DNA from 4 places in the Streptomyces sp. SCSIO ZS0520 genome. Region 4 is predicted to be linked to each of the others. Evidence: riboswitches for the same ligand, from Rfam matches in the RefSeq annotation. Region 4 holds a riboswitch; each other region holds the start of a gene.
The links. Region 4 has a riboswitch for cyclic di-AMP ahead of MID12_RS04975 (M23 family metallopeptidase). Riboswitches for the same ligand answer to the same signal wherever they lie in the genome.
Positions count from the first base shown of each region.

Region 1: it holds a riboswitch for cyclic di-AMP, as region 4 does, so the genes downstream of both, MID12_RS17430 (M23 family metallopeptidase) here and MID12_RS04975 (M23 family metallopeptidase) in region 4, are expected to answer to the same signal.
Region 2: it holds a riboswitch for cyclic di-AMP, as region 4 does, so the genes downstream of both, MID12_RS30890 (LysM peptidoglycan-binding domain-containing M23 family metallopeptidase) here and MID12_RS04975 (M23 family metallopeptidase) in region 4, are expected to answer to the same signal.
Region 3: it holds a riboswitch for cyclic di-AMP, as region 4 does, so the genes downstream of both, MID12_RS31805 (transglycosylase SLT domain-containing protein) here and MID12_RS04975 (M23 family metallopeptidase) in region 4, are expected to answer to the same signal.

Region 1 is NZ_CP092644.1:4,439,472-4,444,006, reverse strand. Features, by position in the region: gene MID12_RS17435 (aldo/keto reductase) at 1-792, opposite strand, end outside; gene MID12_RS17430 (M23 family metallopeptidase) at 1,167-2,216, opposite strand; cyclic di-AMP (ydaO/yuaA leader) riboswitch at 2,228-2,371, opposite strand; gene MID12_RS17425 (PP2C family protein-serine/threonine phosphatase) at 2,635-3,882, opposite strand; tRNA gene MID12_RS17420 (tRNA-Met) at 4,081-4,154, opposite strand; gene MID12_RS17415 (alginate lyase family protein) at 4,227-4,535, opposite strand, start outside.
Region 2 is NZ_CP092644.1:7,533,749-7,538,283, forward strand. Features, by position in the region: gene MID12_RS30880 (aspartate aminotransferase family protein) at 1-213, shown strand, start outside; gene MID12_RS30885 (tyrosine-protein phosphatase) at 278-1,075, opposite strand; cyclic di-AMP (ydaO/yuaA leader) riboswitch at 1,507-1,700, shown strand; gene MID12_RS30890 (LysM peptidoglycan-binding domain-containing M23 family metallopeptidase) at 1,705-2,610, shown strand; gene MID12_RS30895 (SGNH/GDSL hydrolase family protein) at 2,813-3,604, shown strand; gene MID12_RS30900 (MBL fold metallo-hydrolase) at 3,763-4,535, shown strand, end outside.
Region 3 is NZ_CP092644.1:7,743,371-7,747,905, forward strand. Features, by position in the region: gene MID12_RS31790 (NADPH:quinone oxidoreductase family protein) at 1-409, opposite strand, end outside; gene MID12_RS31795 (HNH endonuclease family protein) at 722-1,360, shown strand; gene MID12_RS31800 (VanZ family protein) at 1,592-2,185, shown strand; cyclic di-AMP (ydaO/yuaA leader) riboswitch at 2,632-2,813, shown strand; gene MID12_RS31805 (transglycosylase SLT domain-containing protein) at 2,818-3,591, shown strand; gene MID12_RS31810 (hypothetical protein) at 3,803-4,237, shown strand; gene MID12_RS31815 (class I SAM-dependent methyltransferase) at 4,252-4,535, shown strand, end outside.
Region 4 is NZ_CP092644.1:1,504,300-1,508,834, reverse strand. Features, by position in the region: gene MID12_RS04985 (M16 family metallopeptidase) at 1-51, shown strand, start outside; gene MID12_RS04980 (M16 family metallopeptidase) at 60-1,430, shown strand; cyclic di-AMP (ydaO/yuaA leader) riboswitch at 1,633-1,820, shown strand; gene MID12_RS04975 (M23 family metallopeptidase) at 1,834-2,616, shown strand; gene MID12_RS04970 (GntR family transcriptional regulator) at 2,815-3,501, shown strand; gene MID12_RS04965 (HPr family phosphocarrier protein) at 3,825-4,106, opposite strand; gene MID12_RS04960 (GNAT family N-acetyltransferase) at 4,266-4,535, shown strand, end outside.

The sequences.
Region 1 (4,535 bases), 2.9 Mb from region 4:
GGCGATCTCGGCGCCGTGCGCCTCGGCGACCTTGTCGAGTTCGGCGAGCACCCGCCGGCCCCGCTCGGTCTCCAGGTGCTTGGCGGCTCCGCCGGCGCGGGCGCTGTCGACCTGCCGCCCCGGCCGGTACTTGCCGGTGAGGAAGCCCGCGGCGAGCCCGAAGTACGGGATGGTGGTGAGGCCGCCGCGTTCGGCCACGCTCTGCAGCCCGCCCTCGTAGGTGTCCCGGGAGACCAGGCTGTAGTGGGCCTGGAGGGCGACGTACCGGGCCATGCCCGCGCGGTCGGAGAAGTCCAGGGACTCCTGAAGGCGTTCGGGGCTGATGTTGGAGGCGGCGACCGCGCGGACCTTGCCCGCCCGTACCAGCTCGTCCAGAGTGCTGATGATCTCCTCGACCGGTACGTCGGGGTCGTCGAAGTGCGTGTAGAAGAGGTCGATCCGCTCGATGCGCAGGCGGCGCAGCGAGGCCTCGGCGGCGGCGCGCAGCGTCCCGGCGGCGAGGCCCAGGTGCTCGGGGTGGCGGGCCGCCTTGGTGGCGATGACCAGGTCCTCGCGGTTGCCGCGGGAGGCGAGCCAGTCGCCGAGGACGGTCTCGGACTCGCCGCCCCGGTGGCCCTCGACCCAGGCCGAGTAGGAGTCGGCGGTGTCGACGAAGGTGCCGCCGCCCGCGGCATAGGCGTCGAGGACCGCGAAGGACTGCTTCTCGTCGGCGGTCCAGCCGAAGACATTGCCGCCGAGGGCGAGCGGGGAGACCTCGATACCGGAGTTGCCGAGGGTGAGCGGTGCGGACATGGGAGCCGTGACCTCTTCCCGGGTACGGGCGCCGGGCCGCCTGCGGGGCAAGTGGCCGGTGTGCGCCGGTGGTTCATGGGTACGCGACCAGTGTGCGCGTGCGGGGCCGCACGCCGGACGGCGGGCCGTGTGGCGCGGGCCGGACCGCCCACCGTAGTACCCGCCCGGCCGGTGGAGCCGAAACCCGGCCGCCGCAACCGGAAGCGGCACCCGGCGGCGCTGTCGCACCGCGGATGCCGCTGCGGGAAGGGGTCGGTCCTGCGGTCGGCCGGGGCCGGGACCGGTATCAGGTCTCAGCGTGGCCGGGCCGCAGGAGTTCCGCCTCAGGAGTTCCCGGGCCTCAGAAGTTCCGGGGCCTCAAGGATTCCCGGGTCTCAGGGGTTGATGCCCTTGGACTGGAGCCAGGACAGCGGGTCGATGCCCGTGCCGTCCGGGGTGTGGACCTCCATGTGCAGGTGGGGCCCGGTGACGTTGCCGGTGGCGCCGACGCGGCCGATGACCTCGCCGGTGCTGACCTTCTGGCCCGCGCTGACGCTCATCGAGGACTGGTGGCAGTACCAGACCTCGGTGCCGTCCTCCAGCTCCAGGACCGTGCGGTAGCCGTAGGCTCCGGACCAGCCCGCGGACTTGACGGTGCCGGTGTGGACGGCCTTCAGCGGGGTGCCGGTCGGGGCGGCGAAGTCGAGGCCGGTGTGGTGGCCGGAGGACCACATGGAACCGGCGTCGCCGAAGTGCGAGGTGAGGGTGTACGAGGAGGTGGGCAGCGAGAACATCTTGGCGAGCTTGGCCAGGCGCTCCTCCTCGGCCTTGCGCCGGGCCTCCTCCTGGGCCTTCTTCTTCGCCGCGGCGGCCTTCTTCTCGGCCTTCTCGCGCAGTTCGGCGGCCTCCTCGGCGGCCCGCTCGGTGGCGGCCTCCTCGGCGGTCCTCTGCGCGGCGGTGTCGGCGGCGGCCTGCTGCTGCTCGGCCTGCTGGAGGATCCGGCTGCGCAGCGACTCCCCGGCGTCCTCGGAGGCGCTCTGCCCGGCGGCGCTCAGCGGGGCCGCGGCCTCGGCGGCGGAGTCCTCGCCGGAGCCCGCGACCAGGTCGCCGACGCCCGGCAGGGACTTGGCCTCGGGCAGCGAGGCGGTGACGGCGGAGACATCGGGTACGGAGATGCGGACCGGCGGCTTGCCGCCCTGGGCGGTCGCCATGCCCCCGGCGCCGACCGCGGCGATGACGCCGACGCCGAGCACGGTGGAGCTGCGGGCGAGGCCGCCGCGCTGCTTGATGACGCGGTGTCTGCCGCGCACCGGGCGGACCGACTCCGCCGTGGGATTCCACTCTCCGAGGGGCTCTTCGAGAGGTTCTCCGAAGGGCTGCCCGAAGGAGGACTCTTCGTCACCGGGCACATAAGTGACGCGTGTAGCGGGGCCGTTGGACGCCACGGAGGCGTACTCCTTTCCTTCCTTCTCGCCTACCGGGTTAGCTGACGGGTTCGGAGCAGGAAGGTCTCCTACCGCCGCCTCTCGAAGAAGAGGCGGCCGATTCACCCCAAGAAGTGGTTCCCCGGCTCCCTTGCGGGATTAGGCGCGTGCGCGCGGAGCCGTCGCGTGTGACGGCTGTGACGACCGCGCTGCGTTATCGAACGTTAATAGACCCGGGCCCGGTATTCCAAGGTTTCCCGGTGATCCTTGACCCGTTCCGGGCGGGACGATAGGGACATCGGGGGCCGCAGCGGGGCGAGTTGACCCCCACGGAGCCGTCTTCCTCACATCCCCGCAATGCTGACGGTGCGTCAATTGTTATCCCAGGGGCGTCGGACGCTCACCTACCGTGACCCTCGGAGCGGTCCCGGCGGCCCGCTCAGCCTTCGGAGGTGCCCGTTCCGCCCTGCCCGTTCGCCGTCCCGTTGCCCGCGGCCGGACGGCGCACCGCGAGCAGCGCCATGTCGTCCCGCGCCCCGCCGCCGGTGTGCGCCCTGACCTCCTCCACGAGCAGGGTCAGCAGGGCGCTCGGCGCCGGGAAGACCCGGCCCCGCAGGCGGGCCACCGGATCGTAGAAGACCCCCTCGGCGTCCCGGGCCTCGGAGAGTCCGTCGGTGTGGAAGAGGAGGGTGGCGCCGAGCGGGAACTCCGCCTCGTCCGTGCGGTCCGGTTCGGTGCTCAGCTCGGCGAGGCCGAGGGGCAGCGCGGCCCGGCTCGCCGAGAGCACCCGCAGGCCGCCCTCGGCGTCGAGCAGCAGCGGCCCCGGGTGCCCGCGGTTGAGCAGCCGCACGGTCCGGCCCTCGTGCACCACCTCGGCGAGCACCGCGGTGGTGAAGGCCTCGAAGTCCTCGGTGCCGCGCCGCAGTCCGGCCTCCCGGGCGAGCGCGTGGTCCAGCCGCCGGGCCACCGCCTCCAGGGTCACCTCCTGCTCGGCCGCCTCCCGGAAGGTGCCGATGAGCACGGCGACGGTGGAGACCGCGCCCATCCCCTTGCCCCGCACATCGCCGACGATCATGCGGATCCCATACGGGGTGTCCTGCACGGTGTAGAGGTCGCCGCCGATGAACGCCCCGGCCTGCGCCGCCTCGTAGCGCACCGCGATCTGCAGACCGGCGAAGCGGTCGGGCGGTTCGGGCAGCACGGCGCGCTGGGCGGCCTCGGCGATCTCGCGGGCGGAGGCGAGCTGGTCCCCGCTGCGGCGCACCACCCCGTTCATCAGCAGCGCGAGGAAGGAGACCGTGACCACGGTGATCGCCTCGGTGGTGCCCTCGACCTCGTCGAGGTCCGCGTCCTGGACGCGCAGCAGGAAGACCGCGAGGGTGGCGAAGGCGCCGGTGAGCGCGACCCCGCGGGTGGTGTAGACGGGCGCGGCGAGCAGCGGGGCCGCGGTGAACATCGGCAGGGCCGTGTAGAGGGCGGGGGTGGCCGCGTCGTAGTAGATGCCGAAGACGATCAGGAGCACCGGCAGGACGAGGAAGAAGGTCCGGGACAGCGAGCGGCGCTGCGGGCGCAGCGAGGGGTCGGCGTTCGCCCCGTGCAGCGACAGCGCGGCCTCCTCCGGCACGGCCCCCGCCGCCTCCGGGCGTGCGGGGCGGTGCGCCCCGCCGGGCTCGCCTCGGCTCCCCACCACTGGACTCCCATGGATTCGGACGGCACTCCTGCTCAGCCTTTCCCCTGCGGCCCGCGCGGTCGACCGGGCGGACCCGTGCGGGTGAGGACCGCACGGCACGTACGGCACGCCCGCGGACGGGCGGCAGGGGAAGAGGAGAGAAGTGAAACACCGGAGGCCGGAACCCGATCAGGGATTCCGGCCTCCGGCCTTGAGTAGCGGGGACAGGATTTGAACCTGCGACCTCTGGGTTATGAGCCCAGCGAGCTACCGAGCTGCTCCACCCCGCGTCGGTGAAATGAAGTCTACGCCATCCGCGGGGGTGCCTCGCACCATTTTCCCGCCGGGGCCGCCCGGGCCCGTCAGCCCGCCGGATTTCCGGCCTGGGTCAGGGTCTCCCAGGCCACGAAGAGGTCGTCGGTCCCGGCGGGCCTGGTGCGGCGCAGGAGGCGGTCGGCCTGGGGCAGCTTCAGCTGGAGCCGGTTCTCCAGGTGGTTGACCAGGACCTCCAGATCGGGGCCCAGGGTGCGCCGGACCTTTCCGCCGCAGAGCCAGGCCGGGGCCCGGGCGCCGTTCTGGTAGCGCGCGTGGAACTCGACGGCGGCGCGCAGCCGCTCCCGGTACGGGCCGTAGAGGTCGACGCCCTGGTGCCAGGCGGTCTCGGCGATGTG
Region 2 (4,535 bases), 6.0 Mb from region 4:
GTGCCGCTGCTGCAGAAGCACCACATCCTCACCCAGGTCTCCGGGGACCATCTGGAGGTGATCAAGCTGATCCCGCCGCTGGTCGTCGACGAGGCGGACGTGGACCGCTTCGTCACCGCCTTCCGGGCGGTCATGGACGAGGCGCACAGCGGCGGGGGCCTGATGTGGGACTTCGGCAGGACCCTGGTCAAGCAGGCGGTCTCGGGCCGCTGAGGACGCGGGCCCGAGGCCGTCGCCACCGGGGCCCGGAAAGGCCCCCGTCCTGCCTTCGCGTTCCTCAGTCGAGGAAGTCCGCGCGCAGCCGCTCCCGCACCTCGGGGGTGAGGCCGAGGCCCCGGCCGAGGTAGGTCTCGACGTCGCCCCAGGTCTCCTCGATGGCCTCGAAGGCGGCGTCGAGGTACTCCAGGCGCGCGTCGAACATCGGGCTGAGCAGTTCCATGACCTCGGGGGAGGTGCCGCCGGGGGCGTCGGCGCTGCGGCGGACCTTGTAACGCCGGTGCGCGGCATTGGACTTGAGGTAGTCCTCCTCGATCGCCGCGCGCTCCACACCGAGGGCGAGCAGGCTGACCGCGACGGACAGGCCGGCCCGGTCCTTGCCCGCGGCGCAGTGCATCAGCGCGGGCAGCCCGCCGTCGGCCATCTCGTGCAGGACGCGGCTGTGCTCCGCCGTGCGGCTGGTGATGATCGCCCGGTACGAGCCCTTCATCCGGGCCTCGGCCCTGCCGTCGGCGAGCAGCTCCCGCAGCTGGGCGATGTCGCCCTCGCGGACCATGGACCAGAACTCCACCCCGGAGGCCGGGTCGGTGAGCGGCAGGTTGAGGTTGCGCACCCCGGGCAGCTCGATGTCGGGGCCTTCCAGGGCCTGGTCACCGGCGTTGCGGAAGTCGAAGACCGTGTGCAGCTTCAGGGAGGCGAGGAAGGCGGCGTCCTGCTCGTCGGCGTGCGCGAGGTGCCCGCTGCGGTAGAGGCGGCCCGCCCTGACGCGTTTGCCGTCCACGGTCGGCAGCCCGCCCACGTCACGGAAATTGCGTACCCCGGTCAGCCGCGGCTCTGTCGACGGGACCTGCTGCGTCACCTAGGACTCCTCCCAGTGGGCCGCCCGCGCTGATCGCGGACGGTCACGATTTCCGACGATACGGCACCTGCCGTGGCCGCCATCATCGCCGCCGGATGCCCGTGGAGGCCATGGACGTGCACCGGGTGCGGCCGTCACCTCGCCGCCCGGAGACCCGTATTGCCGGAATTGCCCGTGCTCTTCACTCTCTTCCGCTGATGCCCGAAATAAAGACTCCTGGCCGTGATGTGCGTGAGCAGGCTCATATTCGTGACGGTCGGTGGCCGGGACTTTCGGCCGTACGGGCAAGCCCGGCAAGGGCGCCAAAGAAGCCGGAAGATCAATGTTCCACGCAGTGTCACCGTCCTTTTCGCCGAGGATCAAGAAAAGGAATGCGGCGGTGAATTCACCGCTTGTCCCGCCCATTCCGGTTCGCTTAACGTCTCGCTCACTCCGGATGGACGCCGAATCCTGCCGCCGTCCGGTTTCCACACACTCACCCGTGAAACGGCAGGAGCGGGGGATCCACAGGCAGTACGCCGTTTCCCCGGTTCAAGGGGACGGCTCGGGGTGAAGCCGCGCGAGCGCGGCGGGGCATCTCCAGCCCTAACCCGACAGCTCACCTCGCAGGCGCCGGAGAGGAATCCACCATGCCTGTCAAGGGCAAGCACCGCCGTACGAAGTCGAGCCGTCTGCTGCGTTCCCTGGCCGTCGCCGGAACCGGTGGCGCCGCACTCGCCCTGCCGCTCATGGGCGCCGCCGGTGCCCACGCCGCGAGCCCCCACGACGCCGCGGCCGTGAAGACCGGGGCCACCGAGGCCGCCGCGAAGGACGGCAAGAACGGCGACAGGGCCGAGCGCTACACGGTCGCCCCCGGCGACTCGCTCGCGAAGATCGCCAAGGAGCAGGACGTACGCGGCGGCTGGAAGAAGCTGTACGCGGACAACCGCGAGGCCGTCGGCTCCGACCCCGCCCTGATCCGCCCCGGTCTGAAGCTCACCCTCGGCGCCAAGGCCGAGACCCCGGCGAAGAAGGCCGAGGCTCCCGCGAAGAAGACCGAGAAGCCCGCCGAGGCCGAGAAGCCCGTGGTGAAGAAGGAGGCCCCGGCGAAGAAGGCGGCCCCGGCCGAGAAGAAGGCCGAGAACACCGGCGGTTACACCCTCCCGGTCGCCGGTTCCTCGGTCGGCACCCCGTACCACCAGTCCGGCAGCATGTGGTCCAGCGGCTACCACACCGGCGTGGACTTCGTGGTCCCGACCGGCACCAGCCTGAAGGCCGTCGGCCCGGCGACCGTGGTCTCGGCGGGCTGGGGCGGCGCCTACGGCAACCAGGTCGTGCTCCAGCTGGAGGACGGGCGCTACGCCCAGTACGCCCACCTCTCGCAGCTCTCCGTCTCCGCCGGCCAGCAGGTGAGCGGCGGCCAGCAGGTCGGGCTCTCCGGCGCCACCGGCAATGTGACCGGCCCGCACCTGCACTTCGAGATCCGCAGCACCCCGGACTACGGCTCGGACCTCGACCCGCTGGGCTACCTGCGCGCCCACGGCGTGGACGTCTGACCGACCGGACACCGCGCACCGCGAGGACCGCACCCGCACGGGGTGCGGTCCTCGCCGCCTGTCTCGCCCCGCTCTCCCGTGCCGCCGACTCCCCTGCGCTTATTCCGAGTTGACGGAGATTTTCCCGGTGGCGTATCTCACGAGCCGTCAACCCCTTATTACGGTGGCGTAGGTCACGGGCGAAGGAGAAAAATGGCCCGACGTGGCAGCAGATTCGACATCCTTCAGACGTGACGAATTCAGGTCCTACGCGGCGGTCGGCGACAGTTTCACCGAGGGGGTGGGTGATCCGGGCCCCGACGGCAGCTGTGTCGGCTGGGCCGACCGGCTGGCCGTTCTGCTCGCGGACCGGACACCGGAACACAGTTTCCGCTATGCCAATCTCGCGGTACGGGGAAAACTCCTCGACCAGATCGTCGCCGACCAGGTGCCGCGCGCCCGGGAACTCGCCCCCGATCTGGTGACCGTCTGCGCGGGCGGCAATGACATGATCCGGCCCGGCACCGATCCCGACGACGCCGCGGAGCGCTTCGAGGAGGCCATCGCCTCGCTGTCGAACGCGGTCGGCACCATCGTCGTCGCCACCGGCTTCGACACCAGGGGCGTACCGGTCCTGCGGCATCTGCGCGGGAAGATCGCGACGTACAACGGGCATCTGCGCGCGGTGGCCGACCGCTACCAGTGCCGGGTGCTCGACCTGTGGTCCCTCAAGTCCGTGCAGGACCGCAGGGCTTGGGACGCGGACCGGCTGCACCTCTCGCCCGAGGGGCACACCCGGGTCGCCCTCAGGGCCGGGCAACTGCTCGGCGTCGAGGTGCCCGCCGACCCGGAGCAGCCCTGGCCGCCGATGCCGCCCCGCACCTCCCTGGAGGGCAGGCGGGACGACGTCCAGTGGGCCCGGGAGTACCTGGTGCCCTGGATCGGGCGGCGGCTGCGCGGCGAGTCCAGCGGGGACCACGCGGCGGCCAAGCGGCCGGACCTGCTGCCGCTGTGACCGGGGCCGGGGATCCGGCGGGACGGCTGCTCCCTCCGGGTGCGCGTTCGCCCGAGCCGGGGTGGGTACGACGGAACGGGCGCCCGGAAATGTGACCCCCGGTGTCGCTGTTACTGCGCACATAATGGATTGTCCGACCGACATCACCTGGAGGTCCCGTGGCCGGTACCCGTTCCCTGCGCTCCGGGCTCCGCTCACTGAGGCCCGCCGCCTTCGGCGCGGATCCCGCCGGTGAGCGCCTGGCACGCATACGCAGATCCCCGCACTACGCCGACGGTTCCTTCCAGAATCCCGAGCCCACCCGCAGCGGCCCCTCCGGCTCCACCCTGGAGCTCGCCAGGACGTACTTCCGCAAGCAGGCCCGGCTGCTCCGGTTGCCCGCGGGCGAGATCCCGCTCCACCGGCCGAGCCGTGCCGAGCTCTCCGCGCCGCCCGCGAGCGGGCTGCGGCTCACCTGGACGGGCCATTCCACCGTCCTCGCCGAGATCGACGGCGCACGGGTGCTCTTCGACCCGGTCTGGGGCGAGCGATGTTCCCCCTTCGGCTTCATCGGCCCCCGGCGGCTGCACCCCGTACCGCTGTCGCTGGCCGAGCTGGGCCCGGTGGACGTGGTGGTGATCTCCCACGACCACTACGACCATCTGGACATGCCGACCGTCAAGGCGCTGGCGGGGACGCGGACCGCCTTCGCCGTGCCGCTCGGCGTCGGCGCGCACCTGGAGCGCTGGGGAGTCCCGGCCGACCGGATCCACGAACTCGACTGGCACGACTCGACCCGGATTGCGGGCCTGACCCTGACCGCGACCCCCGCCCGGCACTTCTGCGGGCGCGGAGTGCGCAACCAGCAGCACGCCCTGTGGGCCTCCTGGGCGGTGCGCGGCAGCGAGCACCGGATCTTCCACAGCGGCGACACCGGCTACTTCGAGGGCTT
Region 3 (4,535 bases), 6.2 Mb from region 4:
GCAGCCCGGCCCGCCGGACGAAGGCGAAGTGGGCGGTGAGGTAGTTCATCGGCAGGCCCGCACCGGCCGCGAAGGACAGGCGCTCGGGCAGCGGGAAGACCATCGCGGGATCGGCGGCCACCTGCTCGGCGAAGCCGCCGAAGCCCGGGAAGGCGGCGACGCGCTGCCCCGCGGTGAAGCCGGAGCCCGCCGGGGCCTCGCGGACCACCCCGGCCACCTCGGAACCGGGGACGAACGGCGGCTCGGGCTTGAGCTGGTAGGCACCCCGGGTCAGGAGCACGTCCGGGTAGGTCACCCCCGCCGCCCGTACGTCGATCAGGACCTGCCCCTCCTGGCGCTCCGGCGGGCCGATCTCCGCGACCTCCACCGCATCCGGTCCTTCGAGCCGTACCACCCGCACCGCGCGCATCCGCATTGTCCTTTCCCAGACGTCGACCCTGCCGAGGTTAGGGCAGCTCCTGAGCATTGCTCAATAGCGGTCGGGTCCGCGGCGCGGGTCGCGGCGCTCCCGCGCGGCCGTCGCGCCGGGCCGGGATCCGCGCTCGGCGACCCGTGCGGCCGGGGTGGCCAGAGGGGTGCAAGAGCCACCAACCACCCGCAATATCCGGCCTGTTGTGCGCTCGTCACGGGAATTTCACTCCGGCATCTACCCGCATAGAGCCGGGCGCGGCACCATATGGCCGCCCCCCATCCCCTGCTCCTCCACTTGCCGGGAGACCTGATGCGCAAGCACGCACGCGCCCTCGCCGCGGCCTTCACCGCCGCCGCCACGACCGCCCTGACCCTGCTCGCCACCGCCCCCGCCGAGGCGGCGCTGCCCACCCCGATCGCGGCCAGCACCGCCCGCTCCTACCTGTCCTCGATGAGCGCCACCGCCGAGCACTCCATGAGCGGCTACAGCCGGGACCTCTTCCCGCACTGGATCACCGTCAGCGGCGCCTGCGACACCCGCGAGACCATCCTCAAGCGGGACGGTTCGGGGGTCGTCACCGACTCCTCCTGCAAGGCCACCAGCGGCAGTTGGTACTCGCCCTACGACGGGGCCACCTGGAGCGCCGCCTCCGACGTCGACATCGACCACCTGATCCCGCTGGCCGAGGCCTGGGGCAGCGGTGCCTGGAACTGGAGCACCGCCAAGCGCCAGCAGCTCGCCAACGACCTGACCCGGCCGCAGCTCCTCGCGGTCACCGACAACGTCAACCAGTCCAAGGGCGACAAGGACCCCGCGGACTGGTGGCCCTCCCGCACCGCCTACAAGTGCACCTACGCCCGCGCCTGGGTGCAGGTGAAGCACTACTACGGGCTGAGCGTCGACTCCGCCGAGAAGAGCGCGCTCAGCTCGGTCCTCAACGGCTGCTGAGCCCTGCCCCTTTGCGGCCTGGCCTGTCCACCCCGGTCGAGCACCCCGGGGTGGACAGGCCAGGCCCCTGGGGTGGAGCCGTCCTCGGCCGCCTCCTCCCGCCGCTGTCCCGGAGCACGCCCTTCCGTACCGGAACCGGTGGCCGGATCCCGGTGCTCTGCGCGTGCGGCCTCCCGAAGCGGGTAGCGGAACTCGCACGCCGGAGCACCGGGAAAGACGGAGGCAGGACCGATGAAGCAGGCACGTGGCAAGAGCGCCAAGGGCGCCAAGGGCGGTACGGACGACAAGGGTCCCCGGGAGGACGCGGGCACCGTCCCTGCGAACGGCGGGGCGCCGGCGCCGATGTTCCTGCGGGTTCTGGTGATGCTGCTCGCCTTCGGGCTCATGGTCGGCTTCGCGGTGGTACTCGCCCGCCTCACCCTGGAGCCCTCGGCCAGTTCGGAGGCGCTGACCCACAACAACCTGAGCCCCGGCAGCTCGATCCGGGACTACCTCGCCCGGCCCGCCTTCCGCGACACGGTCAAGCAGCTCGGCGGCAACCTCCTGCTCGGCGTCCCCTTCGGCCTGCTGCTTCCGGTCCTCGCGCCGCGGACCCGCGGGCTGCTGCGGATCGCCTTTCTGACCGCATTTGTCATGTTCCTGGTAGAGCTTACCCAGGGCGCCTTCGTGACCGGGCGCGCCTTCGACGTCGACGACGTCCTGCTCAACACCACGGGCGCGCTCGCCGGTTACCTCCTCCTCGGCCGCCGGGTGAGCCGGGCGCTGCACCCGCGCCGTACGCACTGGTGGCACCGCTTCACCCGCCGCTCCACCGCGGAGAGCTGAGCCCCCTCCCGGCGTCGACGGGGCCGTACACGCCGCTCCGCCCGCTGTCCCTCCTGCTGCGGCATCCGTGCACATCGGGTGCCGCAGCAGTCGTATGCGTGCCGCCCGCCTTCCTGGCGCGAGAACCGGTGACCGTTTTGGCGGGAATTAGTGCCTCTTTCCCTGTCTCATCACCATCACCGCTCTTTGCGCGAAATAACTCGCCTTGTATCCCTTGCCTGAGTCGCCGCACGGCGAATGGTTGCACCGCGAGCCAGTGACATGCGTCACTCTCCGCCGGATATCGCGGAGTGATCTCCAAGCCCATTTCCCTTTCCCGGAAGCCGAGTTGTGCTGCCCGCTGAGGCCTGCGCCACTCCGGAACTCTCCCGGTTTTCCCGTCGTGGATTGCATCCGCTAATCAGGGACTTGTTCCCTGCCGCCGGATTCGCTTAGCGTCACCGCAATCCGGATGGACGCCTAATCCTGCCGCTGTCCGGTCACCGCACTCACTCGCCAGGCAGGAGCGGGGAACCCAATATCACCGCCGGTCCGAAACGGAACGGCTCGGGGTGAAGTCGTGCGCGCCACGGCCGGGCATCTCCAGCCCGAACCCGACAGCTCACCTCGCAGGCGACGGAGAGGAATCCACCATGGCCAAAAAGGGCAAGCACCGTCGTCCGAAGAGCAGTTCGCTCACCCGTTCCGTCGTCGCCGCGGGCACCGGCGGCGCCGCTCTCGTCCTGCCGATGATGGCCGCGACCGGCGCGAACGCGGCCGACTCGGCCAAGTCGTCCGCTCCCGAGAAGAGCAGCGCGGCCGCCACCGCCGAGAAGTCCGAGAAGAAGAAGGACGCCCCCGCCACGTACTCCGTGGTCGCCGGCGACTACCTCTCGAAGATCGCTCAGGACCAGTCCGTCGACGGCGGCTGGAAGCGGCTCTACCAGGACAACCGGAAGGCCGTCGGTGACGACCCGTCACTGATCCGCCCGGGCCTGAAGCTCACCATCAACGCCCCGGCCACGTCGAAGTCCCAGGAAAAGCCGGCCTCCGACACCACGGCCTCGAAGACTTCGTCGAGTGAATCCGCGGAACCCGCCACGTATTCCGACGACCTCGACGGCTGGATCAAAGAATCGCTCGCGGTGATGGCCGAGCACGGAATTCCCGGCTCCTACGAGGGAATTGAGCGCAACATCCTGCGCGAGTCCTCCGGCAACCCCTCGGCCGTCAACAACTGGGACTCGAACGCGGCGGCCGGAACCCCGTCGAAGGGCCTGCTCCAGGTCATTCCGCCGACCTTCGAGGCGTACCACGTGCCGGGCACCTCGACGGACATCTTCGACCCGGTCGCGAACATCACGGCCGCGTGCAACTACGCCGCCGACAACTACGGCTCGATCGACAACGTCGACGGACCGTACTGATCCACCCGCCACCTCGATCCGTCTCCACCCGTCTCCACCCGAGCGTGCCGGTGTGCGCCCCGACAGGGGAAGCGCACCGGCACGCTCTGTCACGCCCCGGCTCCGGGGGCCGCCGCTCGGGGCTTCACCCGAATGGCCCCTGGCCGATGGCCGCGGTGGCGGAGCCCGCCCACGCTCGGTATGACGTCCACCCGAGTGAAGGAGTCCGGTCATGGCGCAGACGGTGAACAGGCCGGGAGGCTCGCGCAGCGACCCGTCCGGCGGCGCGTGGATCACGGGCGGCACCATGTTCGCGGGCACTCTGATGTTCGTCGGGGGAGTGCTGGCCATCCTCACCGGGATCGCGGGCATCTCCGACGACGACGTCTACGGCCGCGTCGGCAACTACGTGTACGAGTTCGATGTCTCCGCATGGGGCTGGACCCACCTCATCCTCGGCATCGTGCTGGTCCTCACCGGCCTCGGCATCCTCAGCGGAGTGGCCTGGGCGCGCACGCTCGGCGTGGTGATCGCCTCGCTCCATCTGATCGCCAACTTCATGTGGCTGCCGTACTCCCCGGTGTGGGCCATCGTGGCGGTCGCCATCGACGGCTTCGTGATCTGGGCACTCTGCGGCAGCATGCGCACCGCGGGCCCCCGCACCTGACCGCGGGGCACGCCATGGCGCACACCGACCCACAGCAGGACAGCGACGATCCCGGGCAGGCCGGCCAGGCACCCCGGCGGGCCGGCGACGACCCGCAGTACGACCGCGTGGGCGACCTGTACCGCCAGTACAAGATGTCCGCCACCGCCCCCGTCCCCGAACTGGGCCTCTTCCTGCGGCTCCTCGGGGACGTGGCGGGTCAGCGGGTCCTGGACCTGGCCACGGGGTACGGCTTCTACGCCCGCACCGCGCACGGCCTCGGCACCGCCGAGGTCGTCGGCGTGGACCTCTCGCCCGA
Region 4 (4,535 bases):
GAGGGCGACGAGGCCGAGGCCGCACGCAACGACGAGGAGACGGCGAAGTGAGCGCGACCATGCAGTTCCACCCGCAGCCCCAGGCCGGCGAGGCCAAGCCCTGGGCCTTCCCCGCACCGGAGCGCGGCGCCCTCGCCAACGGCCTGACCGTGCTGCGCTGCCACCGCCCCGGCCAGCAGGTCGTCGCCGTGGAGGTGCTCCTGGACAGCCCCCTCGAGGCCGAGCCCGCGGGCCTGGACGGCGTGGCCACCATCATGGCCCGCGCCTTCTCGGAGGGCACCGACAAGCACTCCGCCGAGGAGTTCGCCGCCGAACTCGAGCGCTGCGGCGCCACCTTGGACGCGCACGCCGACCACCCCGGTGTGCGCCTGTCCCTGGAGGTGCCCGCCTCCCGGCTCGCCAAGGCCCTCGGTCTGCTCGCGGACGCCCTGCGCGCCCCCGCCTTCGCGGACAGCGAGGTCGAGCGGCTGGTCCGCAACCGCCTTGACGAGATCCCGCACGAGGCGGCCAACCCCGGCCGCCGCGCCGCCAAGGAGCTGTCCCGGCAGCTCTTCCCCGAGGGGTCCCGGATGTCCCGGCCGCGCCAGGGCACCGAGGAGACGGTCGCCGCGATCGACTCCGCCGCCGTACGCGCCTTCTACGAGAAGCACGTCCGCCCCGCCACCGGCACCGCGGTCGTGGTCGGCGACCTGACCGGCATCGACCTGGACGCCCTGCTCGGCGACACCCTCGGCGCCTGGACCGGCGGCACCGCCGAGCCCAGCACCCCGCCGCGGGTCACCGCCGACGACACCGGCCGGGTGGTCATCGTGGACCGCCCCGGCGCCGTCCAGACCCAGCTGCTCATCGGCCGGATCGGCCCCGACCGCCACGAGAGCGTGTGGCCCGCCCAGGTGCTCGGCACCTACTGCCTGGGCGGCACCCTCACCTCCCGCCTCGACCGGGTGCTGCGCGAGGAGAAGGGATACACCTACGGCGTACGGGCCTTCACCCAGGTCCTGCGGTCCGCCGAGGACGGTTCGGGCGCCGCGATGCTCGCCATCTCCGGCTCGGTGGACACCTCCTCCACCGGCCCCGCCCTCGACGACCTGTGGAAGGTGCTGCGCACCCTCGCCGCCGAGGGCCTGACCGACGCCGAACGCGATGTGGCGGTGCAGAACCTGGTGGGCGTGGCCCCGCTGAAGTACGAGACCGCGGGCGCCGTCGCCTCGACGCTCGCGGACCAGGTGGAGCAGCAACTCCCGGACGACTACCAGGGCAGGCTCTACCAGCAGCTCGCCGGGACCGGCACCGTCGAGTCGACCGCCGCCGTGGTGAACGCCTTCCCGGTGGACCGCCTCGTCACGGTGCTCGTCGGCGACGCCGCCCAGATCGAGGAGCCGGTGCGCGCCCTCGGCATCGGCGAAGTGACCGTGGTCACCGGCCAGTAGAGGCCCCGCGGCGGCGCCCGCGCCCCGCGACCGACCCCGGCGGCGACATGGCCGCCGGGGTCAGTCATGTCCGTATTGGTGCTGGGTTTCCGATCTGCCGTGTGGTGTGCGTGACAAAAGCCCGTTTCGGTTTGGTCCGGGCGGTTGTCCCGCTTAGCGTCTCTCCGGCTGTTCGTCATGTGTGCGCCGCACCCGCGGCACCGGGCAGCCATCGCCGAGTCCCCCCACGGCGCGAGCCAGGGGAGCCGGGGACCCACCTCCCGCCCGCCGTCCGCGGCGGCGGGAACGCAGTTCCTGGGGTGAATCGGGCGCCCCCGCAAGGGCGTTCCGTAGGAGACCTTCCTACTCCGAACCCGTCAGCTAACCCGGTAGGCGACAGGGAAGGAAAGGACGAGCCACACGTATGGCGATCACCCGTGCCCGCGGCAGACACCGCAGGCCGAGCCGCCTGACCCGTACCTCCGCCACCGCCGCGGGAGTTGCCGCCCTCACCACGGCGGGCGTCCTCGGCACCCTCGCGTCCCCCGCGGGCGCGGCCCAGCCGGAGCCCGAGGGCTCGGCGCTGGCCGGCGCGATAGCCGTCGACGAGGTGGGCACCTCGCTCGCCGAGAAGATCGCGGCCCAGGCCGACGCCCAGGAGAGCGCCGCCGACGCGGCCGCCGCCAAGAGGAAGGCGGAGGCCGAGGCGGAGCGCCGGGCCCAGGAGGCCAAGCGCAAGGCCCGTGCCGAGCGCGCCGCGAAGGAGCGCGCCGCCCGCGCCGCCGAACGCCGCCGCCTCAACGCCTATGTGGCGCCCGTCTCCGGCTCCTACGTCTCCACCGGCTACCGCACCGGCGGCGCGATCTGGTCCTCCGGCAGCCACACCGGCGTCGACTTCCACGCCGCCTCCGGCACCCCGGTCCACGCCGTCGGCCGCGGCACCGTCGTCAGCACCGGCTCGGGCGGCGCCTACGGCAACGAGGTCGTGCTGAAGATGCACGACGGCACGTACACCCAGTACGGGCACCTCTCCTCGATCGGGGTGAGCGTCGGCCAGTCGGTGACCCCCGGGCAGCAGCTCGGCCTCTCCGGCGCGACCGGCAACACCACCGGACCGCACCTCCACTTCGAGGCGCGCACCGGACCCGACTACGGTTCCGACATGGACCCCGTCGCCTATCTCCGCTCGCACGGCGTCGACCTCTGACGAGAACGCCGCACGGCCGGACAGGCCCTGGGCGGAAATGCCGTGAAAGCCCCGGCTCGTGAGCCGGGGCTTTCACGGTTGTCCCAAAAATATCTCCGGATTCCCATCCGCCATCGGAAATTCCGTCGTTCTGCAATAGAGTCACGACACGAGTGTTCCTGCAGAGCGTTACGCGCGGATCAATGCGGAGGTCCGGTCATGCGCATTCCCGCGCACACGGTATGCACGGCAATCCGGGACGACATCGTCGCCGGGGTCCACGAGCGGGGCGGGCGGCTGACCGAGGAAGTCCTCGCCCGGCGCTACGGCGTCTCGCGGGTCCCGGTGCGCGAGGCCCTGCGCACCCTGGAGGCCGAGGGCTTCGTCATCACCCGGCGGCACGCGGGCGCCTGCGTGGCCGAGCCCACCGAGCAGGAGGCGGCCGACGTCCTCGACATCCGGACGGTGCTCGAACCGCTGGCCGCCGCCCGGGCCGCGCAGCGCCGTACGGAGGCCCATCTCAAGGTGCTCCGGGGCCTGGTCAGGCTGGGGCAGGAGCGGGCCGGGCGCGGTCACAGCGAGGATCTGCGCTCGCTCGGCGGCTGGTTCCACGAGACCCTCGTCCAGGCCTCGGGCAGCCCCGGCCTGATCACCCTGCTGACCCAGCTGCGGCACAAGATCGCCTGGATGTACACGGCCGAGGGGCCCGCGCGGCCCGCGGACTCCTGGGCGGAGCACGGGGCGATAGTCGACGCCGTCGCCCGCGGGGACGCGGAGCGGGCGCGCGGGCTCATGGCCCTGCACCACGAGCGGGCGGCCGCCGGCTACCGGGTGCGGTTCGCCAGGAAGAGCCCGCCGGTGAGGAGTTCGCAACATGCCGTAAACACGGCGAGCGGCCGCGATTAACACGGCTGCCGTATACAAAGGGCAGAGCATTTCGCAGGCGTCTCTTTCTGCTGCCCGCATTCCTTTTCGGCGGCCGGGAAGAGGAAAGCGCCGCACCGAAAGAATTCGGCCGATGCGGCGCTCTGCATGTCCTGCCCACCGGCGGCGCGGAATTCTCCCGCGCGCCGTTTTCCGATGCCGGCTTTCCCGCGCCGGGGTCCTCCCGCGCCGTTCGCCCGCCGCCTCGAACCGCCTCAGACCGCGAACGGACGTCGGGCCGGACCGCGAACCGACCTTGGGCCAGGCCTCGTACCGTCCCGCGGCTCAGCCCGTCCCGGCAGGCCTCAGACCGTCTCCGGCAGTTCCCCGAGCCCCTCGGTGACCAGCTTCGCCAGGCGGTCGAGGGCCTGCTCGGCGCCCTCCACGTCCGAGCTGAGCACGATCTCGTCGCCGCCCAGCGCCCCGAGCCCGAGGACCGCCAGCATGGAGGCGGCGTTCACCGGGGCGCCCTCGCCCTTGGCCACCGTCACCGGCACCCCCGAGGCCGCCGCGGCACGGACGAAGATGGAGGCGGGCCGGGCGTGGAGGCCCTCCGGCCAGCCGACCTTGACGCGACGCTCAGCCATCTGATGCAGCCCTTCTGCTCGGGTGTCCCACCGTCTCGGCATCCAGTGTCGCGCACGCCCGCCCCGCCCCACGCGACCCCCGCCCCGCCGGGCCGCGCCCACCCCCGGGTCCGCCTCCCGCACGGGCCCGCACCGGGCCGGGACCCGTACGCTGGCCCCATGCAGACGCCGTCGGACCGGCACGACTACCCCGCCCACTGGGAGGCGGACGTCGTGCTGCGCGACGGGGGGACCGCGCGCATCAGGCCCATCACCACCGAGGACGCCGACCGCCTGACCAGCTTCTACGAGCAGGTCTCGGACGAGTCGAAGTACTACCGCTTCTTCGCGCCCTACCCGCGCCTGTCCGCCCGCGATGTGCACCGCTTCACCCACCACGACTACGTGGACCGGGTGGGCCTCGCGGCCACCGTGGGCGGCGAGTTCATC